2 regions of the Vagococcus sp. WN89Y genome follow, and region 2 is predicted to be linked to the other one. Evidence: riboswitches for the same ligand, from Rfam matches in the RefSeq annotation. Region 2 holds a riboswitch; the other holds the start of a gene.
What was found. A riboswitch is a leader RNA that binds a small molecule or an ion and turns the genes downstream of it on or off. The one in region 2 is predicted to bind thiamine pyrophosphate.
Positions count from the first base shown of each region.

Region 1 (10,163 bases), on a different contig from region 2:
AAGCAGCAGGCTACCGGTGAGATACGAGCCGAACCCCGGCCATGAGAAGACGGTTTCGATCAATACCGCGCCTTCCAGCAGCGAGCCATAAGCCAGCGCCACCACCGTCAGTAGCTGCACCAGAATGTTGCGAAAGGCGTGATTCCAGATGACCTGGCGTTCGGTCAGCCCTTTGACACGCGCCGTGATGATGAACTCCTGCGAGAGCTGCGCCAGCATAAAACTGCGCGTCATACGGCTGATATAGGCAAGCGAGTGAAAGCCAAGCAGCGAGGCGGGCAGCACCAGATGGTTCAGCGCGTTCCAGAACACCTGCCCGTTGCCTGCCAGTAATGCATCGACGGTGATTAACCCGCTGCGGCGCGGAACAAGACCTTCCAGCCCCAGATCCAGCCTGCCCGCGCCGCCGACCCAGCCAAGCCAGGCGTAGAACAGCAGCAGGCCCATCATGCCGACCCAGAAAATTGGCGTGGAGTAACCGGCAAGGCTGATGATGCGTACCACATAATCCGCGAGGCTGTTGCGCCGTGCGGCGGCCAGTACGCCCAGCGGGATGCCCAGCCCGGCCCCGACGATAATCGCCACGGTCGCCAGCTCCAGCGTCGCCGGGAAGACGCGCAGGATATCGTCCATCACCGGCTTGCCGGTCAGCAAGGCATTGCCCAAATCGCCCTGTAACAGATTCGTCAGGTAGATAACAAATTGTGTTGGCAGGGATTTATCAAAACCCAGCTGTTGATAGACCTGCTGGTAAGTGCTGTGATCGGCATCCGGCCCGACTATCGCCAGCACCGGGTCAATCGGCATCACCCGGCCAATCACAAAGGTCAGCACCAGCAAGCCAAACAGGGTCACGATAACCTGGATTAACCGCCCGGAGAGGCGTCTGGCGGGCGAGCCAGGCGCAAACAGTGACACACTCATTCTTTGCCTCCTTCGCGCTTATACACTTCGCGCAGGAACGTGGTGGCCGACGGGTGCGACTGGAAGTTTTTCACTTCATTGCGTACCACCACGGAGTCCACCATTTGTGAGAGCGGGAGAAGCGCCGGAAACAGCTGGTCATAGCGCATCTGGATGTGCTGGTAATCCGCCTTTTGCTTTTGCGGATCGCGCTCCAGCAAGGCGTTATCAATCATCTCGTTGAGCGGCTTATCATAAAAACTGGTGCGCCAGCCCTGGAAATTGGTGAGGCGCGCTTCGTCGCTATTGTCCGGGTTGTAGACCAGCGCGCGCAGGCTGGAGTGCGGATGAGGCTCGACGCCGCTGCCGCCGCGCCCGACCAGCATGTCGAACTTACGCTCGCGCATTGCGCCGTAGATTTGGTTGCCGGTGCCGGTGATGATTTTGGCGTTGATCCCCGCCTGCATCAGCGTTGACTGCACAGCGATAGCAATATTAAGAAACGGTTGGTCGGAAAGTACACGCAGCGTGGTGTCAAACCCCTGCGGGTAGCCCGCCTCTGCCAGCAGCCGCTTCGCCCTTGCGATATCCAGCCGGTAACCCGGGTCGGGCAACGTTGAAGGCATACCCGCTTTGATGGGGCGCTGGTGCAGCACGCCGTAGCCTGGCATCAGCGCTTTATTGATGCCCTGGTAATCAATCAGGTAGCGCACCGCTTCGCGCACTTTCGGGTTAGCAAAATGCGGCTCTTTCATACTCATCGCGACGTAATAGACCGTGCCCTTTTGCACCGCTTCGATGTGCAGGTTGGGGTCTTTGCGTAGCGCGTTGATATCCGAGACTGCCATATTGTTGGCGATGTCCAGATCGCCTTTGGCTATCATCAGGCGCAGGGTTTGCGACTCCTGAAAATGGCGCAGTACCACGCGGCTAAGCTTTGGGGCTTCACGCCAGTAGTCCGGGTTGCGCTTCATGCGCAGCACATCTTTTGCCTGCCATGTCTCCAGCATAAATGGCCCGGAACCGGCTTCGTTGGTGGTCAGCCAGCGATTGCCCCAGTCATTATTCACCGCGTGGCCCTGCACCGTTTTACTGTCGAGCACGCCCAGGTTGCCCAGCGCGCCGAGGGAGTAAATCACCAGTTGCGGATCGTTGGCTTTCGGCAGGCGGATTTGCACGGTGCTGGCATCCGGCGCGCTCACCTGCTGGTCGATATTTTTTTTGCTAAAACCGTATGATTTCCACACCGATGCCTGCGCCAGATTGAGGTGCAGCAGGCGGCGCATTGACCACACCACGTCTTCGGCGGTCAATGGATTGCCGGAGTGAAACCTGACGTTATCGCGCAGGTGGAAGGTCAGCGTTGTGCCGTCCGGGCTGATTTCCCAGGACTTTGCCAGCGCCGGTTTCACGTTTGTTAACTCGTTCGGGTCCAGCTCCACCAGCGAATCGTAAAGATTGACCACAATCCCCACCACCTCATTACCGGTCATTGCTGCCGGGTCGAGGCTCAGGAGGTTATTCATATTCATGCCAATAATCAGCTGATCGGGCGGCGTTGCGGCTTGCACAGCTCCGCTGCCAGCGATAAGCGAGAGCGCAAGCAGGCACGCGCCAGGGTAAGAAGTTCGTTTCATGTATACCGCCATGTAGGGTAGTCCCCTGTCCGGTGCGCGCCGTGCGTTTTCTGTGTAGCACTTTGCCCAAACACAACAGATTCAGGGGGAGGTTTTTATCTGTCAGTCGTGGCTGACGGTATTGGCTTCGATATACGCAAAATTGATGTCTTCCCCCAGCCCCGGCCCCTGCGGCAGGTGCACAAATCCCTCGTCATCCATCGGGTCGACGATGCTGTTGAGATAGGCCGCCGGTTGGTCGTAATCGAGGAAGGGGTGCAGCAGGCCGCGCTCGTACCAGCGGCAGTTACGGATAGCGCCGATGACCGCAAGGCTCGCCGCGCCGTTGCCGTGCACTTCACAATCCATGCCAAACGACTCGGCGAGGTTGGCGACTTTGAGTGTGGGCGAAATCCCGCCGACGCCGTTCGCTCCGGCGCGCAGAATGTCGCACGCCCCGGCTTTCACCCAGTCGGCGCGACTGTGATGCTTACCGCCCAGGCTTTCCGGCCCGATGATGGGAATCGACAGATTTTCCGCAAGCCAGGCGTAGGAGGCCATGCTCTCTTCTTCCATCGGCTCTTCAAACCAGGCAAAGTTGAGTTTTTCCAGCTGTTTACCTATCCACAGCGCCTCGGTGCGGCTGTACCAGTGATAACCGTCAATCATCAGGTCGATATCCGGACCGACCGCTTCACGCACCGCCGCGCAGGCTTTGATGTCCATCTTCGGGTCCGGCGCGAATTTCACCGGCGGCATCCAGGTGTGCAGCTTGATGGCTTTATAACCACGCGCCACCAGTTGTTCAGCAAATGCGGCGTACTCATCCGGCGTCGACAGGCCGCCTGGCAACTCATCACCGCACATCGTGCTGCCATACGCGGGCACTTTGTCACGGTAGCCGCCGAGCAATTTATAGACCGGCATATTGAGCTTGCGCCCAATCAAGTCCCACAGCGCCTGCTCGACAAAAGAGAGCGCGCGTTCGGTCAGCTGATGCGCGCTACCGCGCTGCCAGTGCACCAGATCCTGCCAGATGCGCTCACGGTTGAACGGGTCCTGGCCTGGCAGCACTTTGCGGAAAAAAGCGTTTAACACGAAGGGGCGCACCACTTCCGGCGGCGCAAAAGAATATCCTTTGCTGCCATCGTCTGCAGTGATGGAAAGCATCGCCATCTTTGCCCGGCTTTCCGGCCCCGGATGCGAATGCCCGGCGCTGTCCGACACCCGTCGGGTGGGATGTTCAAAGACAGTGACGTTTACAGATTCGATCTTCATTACATCTCCTTGTGTTTTTGAAAAGCTGTTTCATAACAGACTTTATGCACAAAGATACGCCATATCCTCGGACAATCACCGCTAAGCGGCGGTCATTTTTTGGGCATTAGCACGAGGCTACGTGATATTTTTCACAAAAGGTTAAAGAAATGTGACGAAGATCGGCAGGGAAAGGAAGACCCTCTCCGGCGCGGGAGAGGGTGAGGTGTGTCAGGCGATGGTGATTTTCTCGTCGAGATAGACATCCTGCACGGCATTGATTAGCTTGACGCCGTCGGCCATGGTTTTTTTAAAGGCTTTACGCCCCAGAATCAGGCCCATGCCGCCCGCACGTTTGTTGATAACGGCGGTGCGTACCGCGTCGCTCAGATCCGTCTCGCCACCAGATGCGCCACCGGAGTTGATAAGCCCGGCGCGGCCCATGTAGCAGTTCGCCAGCTGGTAACGCACCAAATCGATCGGGTTGTCGCTGGTCAGCTTGCTGTAAACGCGCTCATCGGTGTAGCCAAAGTTCACCGCCTTGTAGCCGCCATTATTCTCCGCCATTTTCTGCTTGACGATATCCGCGCCGATCGTGGCAGCAATATGGTTTGCCTGGCCGGTCAAATCCGCTGACGCATGATAATCGACGCCATCTTTCTTAAAGGCGCTGTTACGCAAATAGGCCCACAGAACGGTGACCATACCCAGCTCATGCGCACGCTCAAAGGCAGCAGAAATCTCTTCTATTTGACGACGGGACTCCGGCGAGCCGAAGTAAATAGTCGCGCCCACCGCAACCGCGCCCATATTAAACGCCTGCTCAACGCTTGCGTACAGCGTCTGGTCATATTCGGTCGGGTAGCTCAGGGTTTCGTTATGGTTGAGTTTGACCAAAAAAGGAATGCGGTGCGCGTAGCGGCGCGATACGGAGGCCAGCACGCCATAGGTGGAGGCAACGCAGTTGCAGCCCGCTTCAATAGCCAGCTCGACAATATTCTTCGGATCGAAATAGAGCGGGTTGGCGGCAAACGACGCGCCCGCCGAGTGCTCAATGCCCTGGTCCACCGGCAAAATGGAGAGATAACCGGTGCCAGCCAGACGCCCGTGATTATAGAGCGTTTGCATATTACGCAGCACCGCAGGCGGGCGGTTATTATCTATCATAACGCGGTCGACATAATCTTCGCCTGGCAGGTAAAGCTGGTCTGCGGGGATGGTCATACAACGGTGTTGCAGAAGGTGTTCGGCGTCTTTGCCGAGTAACTGTTCAATATCAGTCATCGCTAAACTCCCGTAAGCTTTGTGTAGGGCAAGTAAGTTTTCTGCCCATCATTAAAAATGGGCGAGTTAAGCCTGGTTCCCCTGGACGATATTTTCCACCGTCAAATTGCTTTTCAGCAAAATCGTATGATGGGCTACCACCACTGATGGAAATGGTGCACCGGGCCGATGCCCTTGCCCACTTCCAGCGAGTCCGCCTGCGCCAGCGCGGCCGTGAGCCATTTTTTTGCTTCGGCAACCGTCGCTGCCCAGTCGTTGTGACGCGGGCGCAGCGCGGCCAGCGCGGCAGAAAGGGTGCAGCCGGTTCCATGGGTGTTTTTCGTCGCAATGCGCGGGGTGCTGAACCGCACAGCACCCTCACGGGTAAAGAGCCAGTCCGGGCTTTCGGTGTCCTGGAGATGACCGCCTTTCATTAATACCGCCTCGCAGCCCAGCGCCAGCAGCGCTTCGCCCTGCTCATGCATCTCCTGCTCGCTTCGCGCATGCGGGGCATCGAGCAGCGCGGCGGCTTCAGGCAAATTGGGCGTGATCAGCGAAACCTGTGGCAGCAAATGCTGGCGCAGCGCCGAGACAGCATCCGGTGATAACAGCGGATCGCCGCTTTTGGCGAGCATGACCGTGTCCAGCACGACATTACGCACCTGATAGCGCTGCAAGCGCTCCGCCACCGCTTCGACAATGTCTGTTTCCGCCAGCATGCCTATTTTGGTGGTATCTATTCGCACATCGCTAAAAACGGAATCCAGCTGTGCGGCGACAAAATCCGGCGCGATGCGATAGACCGACTGCACGCCGCAGGTGTTCTGGGCAACCAGCGCGGTGATGACCGAGCAACCATAGGCGCCCAGTGCAGAAAATGTTTTCAGATCGGCCTGGATGCCCGCTCCGCCGCTGGGATCGGTACCGGCAATGGTCAGGGCGTTAATACGTTTCATCACAGCGCCTCCTCATTGAGTGCATAGAGCGCATCCAGCAGAGCTGGCTCAAAACTCCCCGGCCCGTGGCTGCGCGTAAGCGCGTGCGTGCCAGCCTTTGCCATAAACGCACAGCCCGCCGCCACGTTCACCAGACGATCGCCCGGCAAAGCGCAACAGGCCGCCACCACCGCCGAAAGCGCGCAGCCGGTGCCCACGACGCGCGTCATCAACACATCGCCGCCGGTGACCATCAATGTGCGGGTGCCATCGGTAACGTAATCCACTTCCCCCGTGACTGCGACCACGGCACCGGTCTGGCGCGCCAGCTGTTGTGCGCCCGGCAATGCTGCGCTGGCAGCGTCTGTGGAATCCACCCCGCGCCCGCGCCCCTGCATTCCGGCAAGCGCCATGATTTCAGAGGCATTTCCCCGAATGGCGGCCGGGCTGAGTGAAAGAAGTTGCAGGCAAAATTCTGTTCGGAACGTCAGCGCACCGACAGCGACCGGGTCGAGAACCCAGGGTTTGCGCGCGCGGCTGGCGCTCTCAATGGCTGCGCGCATTGCTCCGGCCCGTTCATGGGTTAAGGTGCCGACATTAATCAGTAAGGCATTAGCGATAGCGCTGAATTGCACGGCTTCATCGCGCTCAATGACCATCGCAGGGGAAGCACCGAGTGCGAGCAGAACATTGGCGGTAAACGTCTGTACGACGTCATTCGTCATACAGTGAACAAGCGGAGAAGCGTGGCGGAATTGCTGTAACGCATGCGCAGTTTGCGCACGGGTAAGCTGGTCAGGTTGCATGGTTTCGCTCCTGCCCGGCGTGAAGAAGCGATGACCAGGCAGGCATCTGACTTCCCTACGCTGGCATTATCCAGATCAGGTAATACGGGTATTTCTCAGCCTTCACGAAGAAGGGCACCCCGAGTCATTTAAGCGGTTACGATAAATAACCGCGTTTTACGATTAATTGCGGCAGGCACGCTTATAAATGCGCGGCTGCTCAGTGGCGAATTTGAGTGAGCTCGTCTTCAGACAGCCCGGTCATCTCCATCACCACGTTGCCGTCCAGCCCTCTGGCGAGCATCGCCCGGGCGATTTTCAGCGCTTCTTCCTTGCGCCCTATCGCGATGCCTTGCTGTTCTCCGAGCTGGATACCTTGTTCGATACCTTTTTCGACACCCAGTTGCTTAAGCTGCTGTGCGATGGTCATCATTTCATCCTTAAGCTGTGGCACCTGCTGTGCCAGTTGTTCAAGAAAGCGGGTTGCATCGGCTGTTTCACCCGTCTGCACGAGATAGTTTATCAGCGTATGGCGCTGCTGTCCTGTCATGTATTCCATGGCCAGCAGGGACGCGAGCTTTTCTGCCATATCGCTCAGTTCGCGCTGGTGAATATGCTTTTGCAGTAACGTCAGCGCCGCGATGCTGCGGTGGTTCAAGATCTCCTCGTCGGGGATTACCGTCACATCCACCACAGGAAACGCGTTGCCATAGAGCTTTTCTGCCAACGCCGGAGAATCAAAAAGCTGTAGCCAGTTCGTGGAGTAAGGATACGGGCTACGCTTACCCATATAAAACAGCACCGGAATGACCAGCGGCAGGTTTTTATGCCCCTTTTCCAGATGGCGCTGCATCGCCGCGACCGCGTAGCGCAGAAGGCGAAAAGCCATGAGGCGATCCGGCGTGGATTGATGCTCGATCAGCACATGGATATACCCCTCGCCCGAGGTTGTTTGCAGACTGTAGATAACATCGCTATAGAACGGTCGCAAATTCTCCTCAATATAACTTCCCGACTCCAGTTTCAGCGTGCTGAAATCGCACACTTCCTGTAACCAGGCCGGTAAGTGCAACTGCATAAAATCCTTCGCCGTCACCGGATTTGTCAGAAACTGTTTAAAAACCGCATCATGCGGCATCGGTGCAACGCCGTTACCCCGTTTGTTTTTATTATCCTGCATCATCTGTTCTCGCCTCCCGGCTTGCTGGTGGAGACAAAACCCTACCTGAACCCATGACACCTCACACGACATTTTTAAATAAAAATTTAATCAAAACAATTACTTAAATAAATGCATTACGAAGACTATTTACCGGCTGATGGCACGAAATATCACGCCAGCCCTTGTGATAAGTCGCAAGAGAAAGAAGAGAAAAACCAGGCGCTGCAATTAATCAAGTACTATGAGCAGTATGAGTAAATACAACGCCAGATAAGCAAAACTACGCCAGGCGGAACCCGGACACCGCGCGCTGCAGCGCCAGCGCCTGGTCACGCAACGACGCCGTCGCTGCCGCGCTCTGTTCTACCAGCGCAGCATTTTGCTGAGTCACTTGATCCATCTGCGCCATCGCATCGTTTACCTGCGCGATGCCTGTGCTCTGCTCATGGGAGGCACCCGAGATAGCGGTAACGATATCTGAAACGCTGCTAATTGACGCCATCACCTGTTTCATAGATTCCCCCACCTGCTCCACCAGCTTGCTGCCATAAACGATGCTGGAGGTCGAGTGAGTAATCATCTCTTTTATCTCTTTTGCCGCGCTGGCGCTGCGTTTTGCCAGCGCTCCCACTTCGCCCGCAACCACCGCAAACCCTTTGCCCTGGCTACCGGCACGCGCCGCTTCGACCGCCGCATTCAGCGCCAGAATATTGGTCTGAAAGGCTATTCCTTCAATTGATGAGATGATGTCACTCATTTGCGATACCTGGCTGTTCACCTCTTGCATGGTGCGCACCGCATCGCTCACTTTCTGATTAGTCTGCAAAGACGTCTCACGAGCGTTGGTTGCCATCAGGCTGGCTTTTTGCGCGTTGTCGGCGTTCATTTTTACCGTTACGGTTATCTGCTCCATGCTGGCCGCCGTTTCCTGCAACGACGAGGCCTGTTCTTCCGTGCGTTGGGAAAGGTCATCATTCCCGGCGGCAATCTCCTGAAAAGCCGTCTGCATGCTGTCTGCGCCCTGGCGTACGCCCCGCACCATTTCACCGAGCTGATGCTGCATTTTATCGACCGTTGATAACAGGCTAAAACTGTCCCCGCGGCGCAGTTGGATGTGTGTATCCAGATGTCCCTGCGCCACTTCGTCGATGATTTTTTGCGCATATTCAGGCTCTCCCCCGAGGCTGCGCCGCGCGCTGCGGATAGTCCAGACCATCACGCCGCAAACGCCGCCACCAACCAGAACAATCATGGCCAGGCAGGAGAGCAAAATGTGATAAAAAGCCCGTTGAACATCATCCATAAAAACGCCGGAGCCGATATACCACGCCCAGGGTGCATATTTACTGATATAGCTTATTTTAGGTTCGGCTTTACCGGTATCAGGGCGGTTGCTGACATAATTAACATATCCGCCACCTTTATTTCCCATTTCAACAAAATCGCGGTAATAATAATTACCCTTGGCGTCTTTTCTGTCGCCGACATTTTTATTTTCAAGCTTTTTAAGCGAGGTATTCCCCATCATCAGAACTGTCGGCTGGCTATTAAAAACAAACATATAGCCATCGTCGCCATATTTCATCGAATTCAGTTGCGCCAGTGCCGCTTGTTGTGCGGCCTCGCGCGTCATCAGCCCCTTTTTCTCCTGCAGGGCATACTCTTCAACGATGCCCTGTGCGGATTCCACCAAATTGCGCACTCCCTCCTCGCGCTCTTTAATCATTACCTCGCGCCCCTGAAAAGCAGACCAGGCGCAGAGCACAATTAACCCACCGAGCGCAATTAAAAGGATCATTCTTAACCTTGCCGTAAAACCTAACTTCATCATGCTATTTTTCCTCTGTAAGCAGGTAAGTGACTTAACGGCAGGCATTGCGGATATTTAACTGACAAAATGCTTCGAAATATGTCAATCAGGCAAACGTGAATATTTACCTTAATAATTTACGCTAAGGGCGAACAATAATAAAAAGCCATCACGGTGAGAAATAATCAGCAGCAATGATAATTCTGCACAGCGATTTTCACTTATTAAAGATAAGTGCTCCTCTTTTTCGCCGCTGTTTCAACCGCCAGATATTGACTAGCATGAGTGATATCGACCACATACATTTAACGAAGGAAGACGCTATGAAAGCCATCGCCATAACCCGTGCTGCTTCGGATGCCAGCAACCTGGATTTTCTTCAGGAGATTGAACTACCGCAGCCGATAGCCAGCGGGCACGACCTGTTAGTTG
Region 1 covers NZ_JBQPOM010000031.1:89,674-99,836, reverse strand. The annotation lists gene ACTU3N_RS13325 (ABC transporter permease) at 1-924, opposite strand, end outside; gene ACTU3N_RS13320 (ABC transporter substrate-binding protein) at 921-2,540, opposite strand; gene ACTU3N_RS13315 (mandelate racemase family protein) at 2,643-3,797, opposite strand; gene fbaB (class I fructose-bisphosphate aldolase) at 4,008-5,060, opposite strand; gene thiD (bifunctional hydroxymethylpyrimidine kinase/phosphomethylpyrimidine kinase) at 5,195-5,995, opposite strand; gene thiM (hydroxyethylthiazole kinase) at 5,995-6,780, opposite strand; TPP riboswitch at 6,816-6,912, opposite strand; gene ACTU3N_RS13295 (Rpn family recombination-promoting nuclease/putative transposase) at 6,980-7,939, opposite strand; gene ACTU3N_RS13290 (hypothetical protein) at 8,051-8,179, shown strand; gene ACTU3N_RS13285 (methyl-accepting chemotaxis protein) at 8,202-9,752, opposite strand; gene ACTU3N_RS13280 (zinc-binding alcohol dehydrogenase family protein) at 10,055-10,163, shown strand, end outside.
Region 1: it holds a riboswitch for thiamine pyrophosphate, as region 2 does, so the genes downstream of both, thiM (hydroxyethylthiazole kinase) here and thiB (thiamine ABC transporter substrate binding subunit) in region 2, are expected to answer to the same signal.

Region 2 (10,163 bases):
ATTACCGGCCTGTATGAGCGCGTCCCGAATATTGACCAGGCGATTATCTCTGTCCACACCCATGACGACTTAGGTTTAGCGGTAGGCAACGCTATCGCCGCCGTGCACGCTGGCGCTCGCCAGGTTGAAGGCGCAATGAACGGTATCGGTGAGCGCGCCGGTAACTGCTCGCTGGAAGAAGTGATCATGGCTATCAAAGTGCGCAAAGATATTATGAACGTGCACACGCGCATTAATCACCACGAAATCTGGCGTACCAGCCAGACCGTCAGCCAAATCTGCAACATGCCGATTCCGGCGAACAAAGCGATTGTCGGCACCGGCGCCTTCGCCCACTCCTCCGGTATTCACCAGGATGGAGTGCTGAAAAACCGTGAAAACTACGAAATCATGACGCCGGAATCCATTGGCCTGAATCAGGTACAGCTGAACCTGACCTCCCGTTCTGGCCGCGCGGCGGTGAAACACCGGATGGAAGAGATGGGCTACAAAGAGGCAGATTACAGCCTGGACAACCTGTACGACGCGTTCCTGAAACTGGCGGACAAAAAAGGCCAGGTGTTCGATTACGACCTGGAAGCGCTGGCGTTTATCAACAAGCAGCAAGAAGAGCCGGAGCATTTCCGCCTGGATTACTTCTCTGTCCAGTCCGGCTCCAGCGATATCGCCACCGCTTCAGTCAAGCTGGCCTGCGGCGATGAAGTGAAAGCGGAAGCGGCCAACGGTAACGGGCCAGTGGACGCTATCTATCAGGCCATTAACCGCGTCACCGAATACGATATCGAGCTGGTGACATACACCCTGAGCGCCAAAGGCCACGGCAAAGATGCGCTGGGCCAGGTGGATATTGTGGTCAATTACAACGGGCGGCGCTTCCACGGCGTCGGCCTGGCAACGGATATCGTCGAATCCTCCGCCAAAGCCATGGTGCATGTGCTGAATAATATCTGGCGCGCCGCCGAAGTCGAAAAAGAGTTGCAACGCAAAGCGCAGAACAAAGAAAACAACAAGGAAACCGTGTGATGTCGAAGAATTACCATATTGCCGTATTGCCAGGTGATGGCATTGGGCCGGAAGTGATGGCGCAAGCCCTGAAAGTCCTGGAAGCCGTGCGCAGCCGCTTTGCGATGCGCATCACCACCAGCCACTATGATGTGGGCGGAATCGCTATCGACAAGCAGGGTACCCCATTGCCGCAGGCTACGGTTGACGGCTGCGAGCAGGCGGATGCGATTCTGTTTGGTTCCGTCGGCGGCCCGAAGTGGGAAAACTTGCCGCCAGCGCAGCAGCCAGAGCGTGGCGCGCTGCTGCCGCTGCGTAAGCACTTTAAGCTGTTCAGCAACCTGCGCCCGGCAAGACTGTACCAGGGGCTGGAAGCGTTCTGCCCGCTGCGCGAAGACATTGCCGCTAACGGTTTCGACATTCTGTGCGTGCGCGAATTAACCGGGGGTATTTATTTCGGCCAGCCAAAGGGGCGCGAGGGCAGCGGCCAGCATGAGAAAGCCTTCGATACCGAGGTCTATCATCGCTTTGAAATCGAGCGCATTGCGCGTATCGCGTTTGAATCCGCACGCAAGCGCCGCAAAAAAGTGCACTCGATTGATAAAGCCAACGTGCTGCAAACCTCGCTGCTGTGGCGTGAAATCGTCAATGAGATCGCGCAGGAATACCCGGACGTTGCGCTTTCACATATGTATATCGACAACGCCACCATGCAGCTGATTAAAGATCCGTCGCAGTTTGATGTGCTGCTGTGCTCCAACTTGTTTGGCGATATTTTGTCTGACGAGTGCGCGATGATTACCGGTTCCATGGGGATGCTGCCCTCAGCAAGCCTCAATGAACAAGGCTTTGGCCTGTATGAACCAGCCGGTGGCTCCGCGCCGGATATCGCCGGGAAAAATATCGCCAACCCGATTGCGCAAATTCTGTCGCTGGCGCTGCTGCTGCGCTATAGCCTGGAGGCTGACGACGCAGCGTGCGCTATCGAAGCGGCCATCAACAAAGCATTAGAAGAAGGCGTGCGTACCGGGGATTTAGCCCGCGGCGGTGCGGCGGTAAGCACTGATGAGATGGGTGACATTATCGCCCGTTATGTGGCGCAAGGGGTGTAATCATGGCTAAGAGCTTGTACGAAAAATTGTTTGACGCCCATGTGGTGTATGAAGCGCCGAACGAAACCCCGCTGCTGTATATCGACCGCCATCTGGTGCACGAAGTCACCTCGCCGCAGGCGTTCGATGGCCTGCGCGCGCACCATCGCCCGGTGCGCCAGCCTGGCAAAACCTTCGCCACGATGGATCACAACGTCTCAACGCAGACGAAAGACATCAACGCCTCCGGCGAGATGGCACGTATTCAGATGCAGGAACTGATCAAAAACTGCAAAGAATTCGGCGTGGAGCTGTATGACCTGAACCACCCTTATCAGGGCATCGTGCACGTGATGGGGCCGGAACAAGGTATTACCCTGCCGGGGATGACCATCGTTTGTGGCGACTCCCACACCGCCACCCACGGCGCATTTGGCGCGCTGGCGTTCGGTATCGGCACCTCTGAAGTCGAGCACGTGCTGGCAACGCAAACCCTGAAACAAGGGCGCGCCAAAACCATGAAAATTGAGGTCAACGGCACGGCAGCGCCGGGGATCACCGCCAAAGATATCGTGCTCGCCATCATCGGTAAAACTGGCAGCGCGGGCGGCACCGGCCATGTGGTGGAGTTCTGCGGCGATGCCATCCGCACGCTGAGCATGGAAGGCCGCATGACCCTGTGCAATATGGCCATTGAGATGGGCGCGAAAGCAGGCCTGGTGGCGCCCGATGAAACCACCTTCGACTATGTTAAAGGCCGCCTGCATGCCCCCAAAGGCAAAGATTTTGACGAAGCGGTCGCTTACTGGAAGACACTGCAAACGGATGAAGGCGCGGTTTTCGATACCGTCGTCACGTTGCAGGCGGAAGATATCGCCCCGCAAGTGACCTGGGGCACCAACCCAGGCCAGGTGATCGCCGTGAACGATAACATCCCTGACCCGGCATCTTTCACCGACCCGGTGGAGCGCGCGTCGGCAGAAAAAGCACTGGCGTATATGGGCCTGCAAGCGGGCGTGCCGCTGACCGAAGTCGCTATCGACAAAGTGTTTATCGGCTCCTGCACCAACTCACGCATTGAGGATTTGCGCGCGGCGGCAGAAATCGCCAAAGGCCGCAAAGTCGCGCCTGGCGTACAGGCGCTGGTGGTGCCCGGTTCCGGCCCGGTCAAAGCTCAGGCGGAAGCCGAAGGTCTGGATAAAATCTTTATTGAGGCCGGTTTTGAGTGGCGCTTACCGGGCTGTTCCATGTGCCTGGCGATGAATAACGACCGCCTGAACCCTGGCGAGCGCTGCGCTTCGACCAGCAACCGTAACTTTGAAGGCCGCCAGGGCCGCGGTGGTCGCACGCATCTGGTCAGCCCGGCGATGGCAGCCGCTGCGGCGGTCACGGGTCATTTCGCTGATATTCGCAGCCTGCGCTAAGGAGCACATCATGGCAGAGAAATTTACCCAACATACCGGCCTGGTTGTGCCGCTGGATGCCGCCAACGTTGACACCGACGCCATCATTCCAAAACAGTTTTTGCAAAAAGTCACGCGCACCGGTTTTGGCGCGCATCTGTTTAACGACTGGCGTTTTCTCGACGACAAAGGCCAGCAGCCGAACCCTGAGTTTGTGCTGAACTTCCCGCAGTATCAGGGTGCGTCTATCTTGCTGGCGCGGGAAAACTTTGGCTGCGGCTCCTCGCGTGAGCACGCCCCCTGGGCGCTGACCGATTACGGCTTCAAAGTGGTGATCGCCCCAAGTTTTGCCGATATTTTTTACGGTAACAGTTTCAATAACCAGTTGCTGCCGGTCACCCTGAGCGACGCCGAGGTCGATGAGCTGTTTACGCTGGTGCAGAACACGCCAGGCATCACCTTTGACGTGGATTTGCAGGAACAAGTGGTGAAAGCGGGCGGGAAGTCTTACCCCTTTACGCTGGATGCATTTCGCCGCCACTGCATGTTAAATGGCCTGGACAGCATCGGCTTGACCTTGCAACACGAAGCGGCGATTTCCGCCTTTGAGCAGCAACAACCGGCGTTTATGCGCTAATTTTACTGGCCCGGTTCGCCGGGCCATATTATTTAAACGTCTTTCACCCGGCTGGTGAGCAGAAGCGTAATGGCTGAAATCACCACAATTGCCAGGTAAACGGATGAATGACCAAAAGCCTGCGCCAGCGCGCCCTGAATAATCCCCGCCAGAATCACCCCGGTAGAAATGCTGTTGGTAAAAAGCGTCGTCGCGGAACCGGCGCGCCCCGGCATCAAATCCTGAAACCAGAGCATCCCGATCCCGGCAACGATACCGATAAAGATTGCATTGAAAAACTGCAGCGCCAGTAGCCCACTCTGGCTGTGGAATAAAAGCAGCCCCACATAAAACAGCACGCCTGCGGCAACGGCGGTCATCATCATGCGCCGCTTGCCTAAACGTTTCACAAAATAGCCCGCGAGGATCATCGCCGGGATCTCAAGCCCGGCAGCCGTGCCCATCAACACGCCCGCGAGCTTATCCGGCAGCCCGAGGGTGGAGCTTATCCACAGCGGCATATCAATGATATACATGGTGTTGCAGGTCCACATCAGCGTCGAGGCAATAAACAGCATACGCACGTTTTTATCCCCCCAGCCGCTCACCTGCGTCACCGCCACGTCGGCAGGCTGCTCAACCCGCGCCACCGAAGGCAGCCAGAAGGCAATCAACACCAGGCTTATGACAAAGATCCCGGCGGCAAGAGAAAACATGGTGATAAAGCCATAATTGAGCGCCAGCATAAACGCCAGCGGCGGGCCAATCACCCAGGCCAGCGACAACTGCGCGCGCATCACGGAGCTGAACATCACCACTTCGCGCGCCGAGCTGTCGGCATACTCGCGGGCGAGCGCGAACAGCTGCGGCATCGCGGTGTTGGCAAGCGAAGCGAGCAGTACGCCGCAGGTGATTAACGTCAGATAGTGGCGGTTAAAGGCAAACAGCAGCGCATTACCCACCGCCATCAGGCAGCAAAAGAGGATCAGCTTGCGCCTGTCGCCCTGGCTGTCCGAGCGTTTCGCCAGCCACAAACTCACCAGGATCCCGGCGATAGCATTGACCGTATAAAACAGGCCAATCCAGAACGGCTGCGCACCAACTTCACGGCTGAGAAACAGACTCAGCGTTGGCGCCTGCACGGCACCCGCCACGCCCATCATAAAGGCGACAATCATAAACGCCACGTATACACCGTTGAGGCGGCGTCCCATCGTCATTAACCACAGCATGTGCGCTTCCTTGTTAAAGGCGAGAAATTTCACGAAAATCATAAACAAAAAAAGCCAGCAAAAACATTTTGCTGGCGTGGCGGCGATACGCCGAATACTCAGTCACACATGATGTAGGCAAGTCACTCCTTTGAGCACGGCCTTGTCACTTCCCACTGCATCAGTTCTTGCAGCATTTTCACCCGCTCTGCCCCTGACATCAGCCGGGAGAGCCAGCAAACGTCATGCGTTGCGTGAAAATAATCCAGCCAGAACTTCCGTACAGATGCTCTCTTCATAGCACCTCCTTGCTTTCATCGAAGAGAATTATTGGCTTAATATAGGGAAAAATAAATTGCTGAGTTTTTGTCGGGAGTTCCCCTTTTATGTCTACAGGCCGCCTGCAACAACAATTCATCCGTCTCTGGCAATGCTGCGACGGTAAATCTCAGGAAACTACGCTTAGCGAGCTGGCAGAGTTACTCAGCTGCTCCCGTCGACATATGCGCACACTTCTGAATACCATGCAAGCGCACGGATGGCTAATGTGGGACGCGGAAGCAGGCCGCGGCAAGCGCTCGCGGCTGACCTTCCTCTACACCGGGCTTGCGCTCCAGCAGCAGCGTGCCGAAGACCTGCTGGAGCAGGATCGTATCGACCAAGTGGTGCAGCTGGTGGGAGATAAAAACGCCGTGCGCCAGATGCTCGTCTCCCGTCTGGGCAGGTTGTTTCGCCAGGGGAGGCACATTATGCGCGTGCTCTATTACCGCCCTTTGCGCAACCTTCTTCCCGGTACGGCGCTGCGGCGCTCCGAGACGCATATGGCGCGGCAAATCTTCAGCGCGTTGACACGTATAAATGAGGAAAATGGGGAACTGGAAACAGATATCGCCCATCAATGGAAATCCATTTCCCCTTTACACTGGCGCTTCTATTTACGTCCCGGCATTCATTTTCACCATGGCCGCGAGCTGGAGATGAGCGATGTCATCACCTCCATCCAGCGCGCCAGTGCGTTGCCGCTCTATTCGCATATCTGCGAAGTGACTTCTCCCACGCCCTGGACACTGGATATTTATCTCTCGCAGCCCGACAACTGGCTGCCATGGCTGATGGGCCATATTCCGGCGATGATTTTACCACGCGAGTGGCCCACCCTTCCTCATTTCGCCAGCCAGCCGATCGGCACCGGCCCTTACTCTGTGGTGCGTAACAATAACAGCCAGCTGAAAATCCGCGCCTTTGATGACTACTTTGGCTACCGCGCGCTGATTGATGAGGTCAATGTTTGGGTGCTGCCTGAAATTAGCGACGAACCGACCTGCGCCCTGACGCTGGAAGGCCCAACTGAAGAGGAAACGGCAGAAGAGAGCCGCCTTGAAGAAGGCTGCTACTACCTGCTGTTTGACGCCCGCTCCAGCCGGGGGGCGAATCTGGCGGTCAGAAAGTGGGTCAGCCAGACCCTCTCTCCCGTCAACCTGATGTGGCACGCGGAGGAGCAATATCAGCAATACTGGTCTCCCGCTTATGGCCTGCTGCCACGCTGGCACCATGCCCGCCCAAGTAGCGGCGAAAAGCCTGTGGGCCTGGAAAGTCTGACCCTGACCTTCTACTGCGAGCATAGTGAGCATCTGGCAATTGCGCAGACCATGAGCAAAATGCTGGCGGCGCACAATGTGAAACTGATTATTCAGCAAGTGGATTATGAGCAGTGGCACGCGGGTGAGGCGAACAGCGATATCTGGCTGAACAGTGCTAACTTTACCCTGCCGCTGGATTTTTCTGTCTTTGCTCATCTGTATGAAGTGCCGCTGATACAGCACTGTGTTCCTGTCGACTGGGAGGCGGATGTAGCGCGCTGGCGCACCGGAGAAATGCAGCTTGCCGCCTGGTCGCAGCAGTTGCTGGCGGACAAAGCGATAGTGCCGCTTATCCATCACTGGCTAAGGCTTCAGGGTCAGCGCTCCATGCGTGACCTGCGCATGAATACGCTGGGCTGGTTTGATTTTAAATCCGCCTGGTTTGCACCGCCGGATCCGTAAGGCTTTCGAATTTTTACCAATTCATTACAATAGCGATGTTCTCAACGGGGTGCTGCGTGCCGTGCGCGTGTGCTGAGAAAATACCCGTCGAACCTGATCCGGATAACGCCGGCGAAGGGATTTGAGGCTCCTTCTCAAAATCCTTTGCCACTCATTTGAGGTGCAAAGTGTTAAAAAAATCGCTCTGTTTATTACTCCTGCTCGCAGCGCCCGCTTTTGCAAAACCAGTGCTGACGGTCTACACCTACGACTCCTTCACCGCCGACTGGGGGCCGGGTCCTGCGGTAAAAAAAGCGTTCGAAGCACAGTGCGACTGTGAGCTAAAACTGGTGGCGCTGGAAGATGGCGTCTCGCTGCTCAATCGCCTGCGTATGGAAGGGAAAAACAGCAAAGCCGACGTGGTGCTGGGGCTGGATAACAACCTGCTGGCGGCGGCCACGCAAACGAAGCTGTTTGCCAAAAGCGGCATCCCGGCAGAGGCCGTCAAGGTGCCCGGTGGCTGGAACAATGACACCTTCGTCCCCTACGATTACGGCTGGTTCGCTTTCGTGTATGACAAAAACCGAGTGAAAAACCCGCCCAAAAGCTTAAAAGAGCTGGTTGAGAGCGATGAGAAGTGGCGCGTGATCTACCAGGACCCGCGCACCAGCACGCCGGGGCTAGGTCTGCTTTTGTGGATGCAAAAAGTCTATGGCGATAGCGCGCCGCAAGCCTGGCAGAAACTCGCGGCGAAAACCGTCACCGTGACCAAAGGCTGGAGCGAAGCCTACGGCCTGTTCCTCAAAGGCGAAAGCGACATGGTGCTCAGCTACACCACCTCTCCGGCTTACCATATTCTCGAAGAGAAAAAAGAGAACATCGCGGCAGCAAATTTCAGCGAAGGGCACTATTTGCAGGTGGAAGTCGCCGCACGCACGGCGGCCAGCAAACAGCCGGAGCTGGCGGAGGCGTTCCTGAAATTTATGCTCTCCCCTGGCTTTCAAAATACCCTTGCCACCGGCAACTGGATGTATCCGGTGAGCGATGTCCCCCTGCCCGCGGGCTTTGAGCAACTGGTGAAACCACAAACCACGCTTGAATTTACCCCGCAGGAAGTCGCAACCCAGCGCGGCGCATGGATCTCGGCATGGCTTCGCGCCGTCAGCCGCTGATCCCCGGCTGGCTCCTGCCAGGACTGACCGCCGCGACTATAATGGTGGCGGTGGCGCTGTCCGCATTCTTCGCGCTGTGGCAAAACGCCCCGGACGGCGAGCTGTCGGCGTTCTGGCAGGATAGCTACCTGTGGCATGTGGTGCGTTTCTCTTTCTGGCAGGCGTTTCTTTCTGCTGTGCTGTCGGTGGTACCGGCTATCTTTCTTGCCCGCGCGCTTTACCGACGCCGCTTTCCCGGACGCCTTGCACTACTGCGTCTGTGCGCGATGACCCTCATCCTGCCCGTGCTGGTGGCGGTGTTTGGCATTCTCAGCGTCTATGGTCGCCAGGGCTGGCTGGCGACGCTTTGCCAGACGCTCGGCGTTGAATGGACGTTTTCACCTTACGGCTTACAGGGCATTTTACTGGCGCATATCTTTTTTAACCTGCCGATGGCGTCGCGTTTGTTGCTGCAATCGCTGGAGCAAATTCCCGGCGAGCAGCGCCAGCTTGCCGCGCAGCTAGGTATGCGCGGCTGGGCGTTTTTTCGCTTTGTTGAGTGGCCGTGGCTGCGCCGTCAGATCCCGGCGGTCGCCGCGCTGATTTTTATGCTCTGTTTTGCCAGTTTCGCCACCGTGTTATCGCTCGGCGGCGGGCCGCAGGCGACGACCATCGAGCTGGCTATTTACCAGGCGCTGAGTTTCGACTTCGATCCGGCCAGAGCTGCCATGCTGGCGCTGCTGCAGATGGTGTGTTGCCTCGGCCTGGTGCTGCTCAGCCAGAAACTAAGCAAAGCGATTGCTATCGGCAGCCATCAGATTCAGGGCTGGCGCAACCCCGAAGATCGCCTGTTTAGCCTGCTGGCGGACACCGTGCTTATCGTGCTGGCGCTGCTACTACTGTTACCACCGCTGCTGGCGGTAGTGGTCGATGGCCTCAATCTGAGCCTGGTAAATGTGCTGCGTGAGCCGGTGCTCTGGCAGGCGGTGTGGACGTCGCTGCGCATTGCGCTGGCCGCCGGGGTGCTGTGCGTTGCGCTGACCATGATGCTGCTGTGGAGTAGCCGGGAGCTGCGTGCGCGCCAGCAACTGGTTGCGGGGCAAGCGCTGGAGCTAAGCGGGATGTTGATTCTGGCGATGCCGGGTATCGTGCTGGCGACCGGCTTCTTTTTGCTGCTTAACAACACGGTCGGCCTGCCCTCCTCTGCCGATGGTATCGTGATTTTCACCAATGCCCTGATGGCGATTCCGTACACGCTAAAAGTGCTGGAAAACCCGATGCGCGACCTGACCGCGCGCTACAGTATGCTGTGCCAGTCGCTGGGGATGAGCGGGTTTAGCCGCCTGCGCATTATCGAGCTGCGTGCGCTCAAACGCCCGCTGGCACAAGCGCTGGCGTTTGCCTGCGTGCTGTCGATTGGTGATTTTGGCGTGGTGGCGCTGTTTGGTAATGACTCGTTTCGCACGCTGCCGTTTTATCTCTACCAACAAATTGGCGCGTATCGCAGCCAGGACGGTGCGGTGACGGCGCTTATCTTATTGCTGCTCTGTTTTGTATTATTCACCGTGATTGAAAAACTTCCGGGTCGCCATGCTAAGACTGATTGATGTCACCTGGCTTTATCAGCATCTGCCGATGCGCTTCACCCTGTCGGTAAAACAGGGTGAG
Region 2 covers NZ_JBQPOM010000011.1:153,034-163,196, reverse strand. The annotation lists gene leuA (2-isopropylmalate synthase) at 1-1,023, shown strand, start outside; gene leuB (3-isopropylmalate dehydrogenase) at 1,023-2,114, shown strand; gene leuC (3-isopropylmalate dehydratase large subunit) at 2,117-3,517, shown strand; gene leuD (3-isopropylmalate dehydratase small subunit) at 3,528-4,133, shown strand; gene ACTU3N_RS02570 (sugar efflux transporter) at 4,166-5,344, opposite strand; gene sgrT (glucose uptake inhibitor SgrT) at 5,467-5,622, opposite strand; gene sgrR (HTH-type transcriptional regulator SgrR) at 5,710-7,365, shown strand; TPP riboswitch at 7,401-7,503, shown strand; gene thiB (thiamine ABC transporter substrate binding subunit) at 7,533-8,516, shown strand; gene thiP (thiamine/thiamine pyrophosphate ABC transporter permease ThiP) at 8,492-10,102, shown strand; gene thiQ (thiamine ABC transporter ATP-binding protein ThiQ) at 10,086-10,163, shown strand, end outside.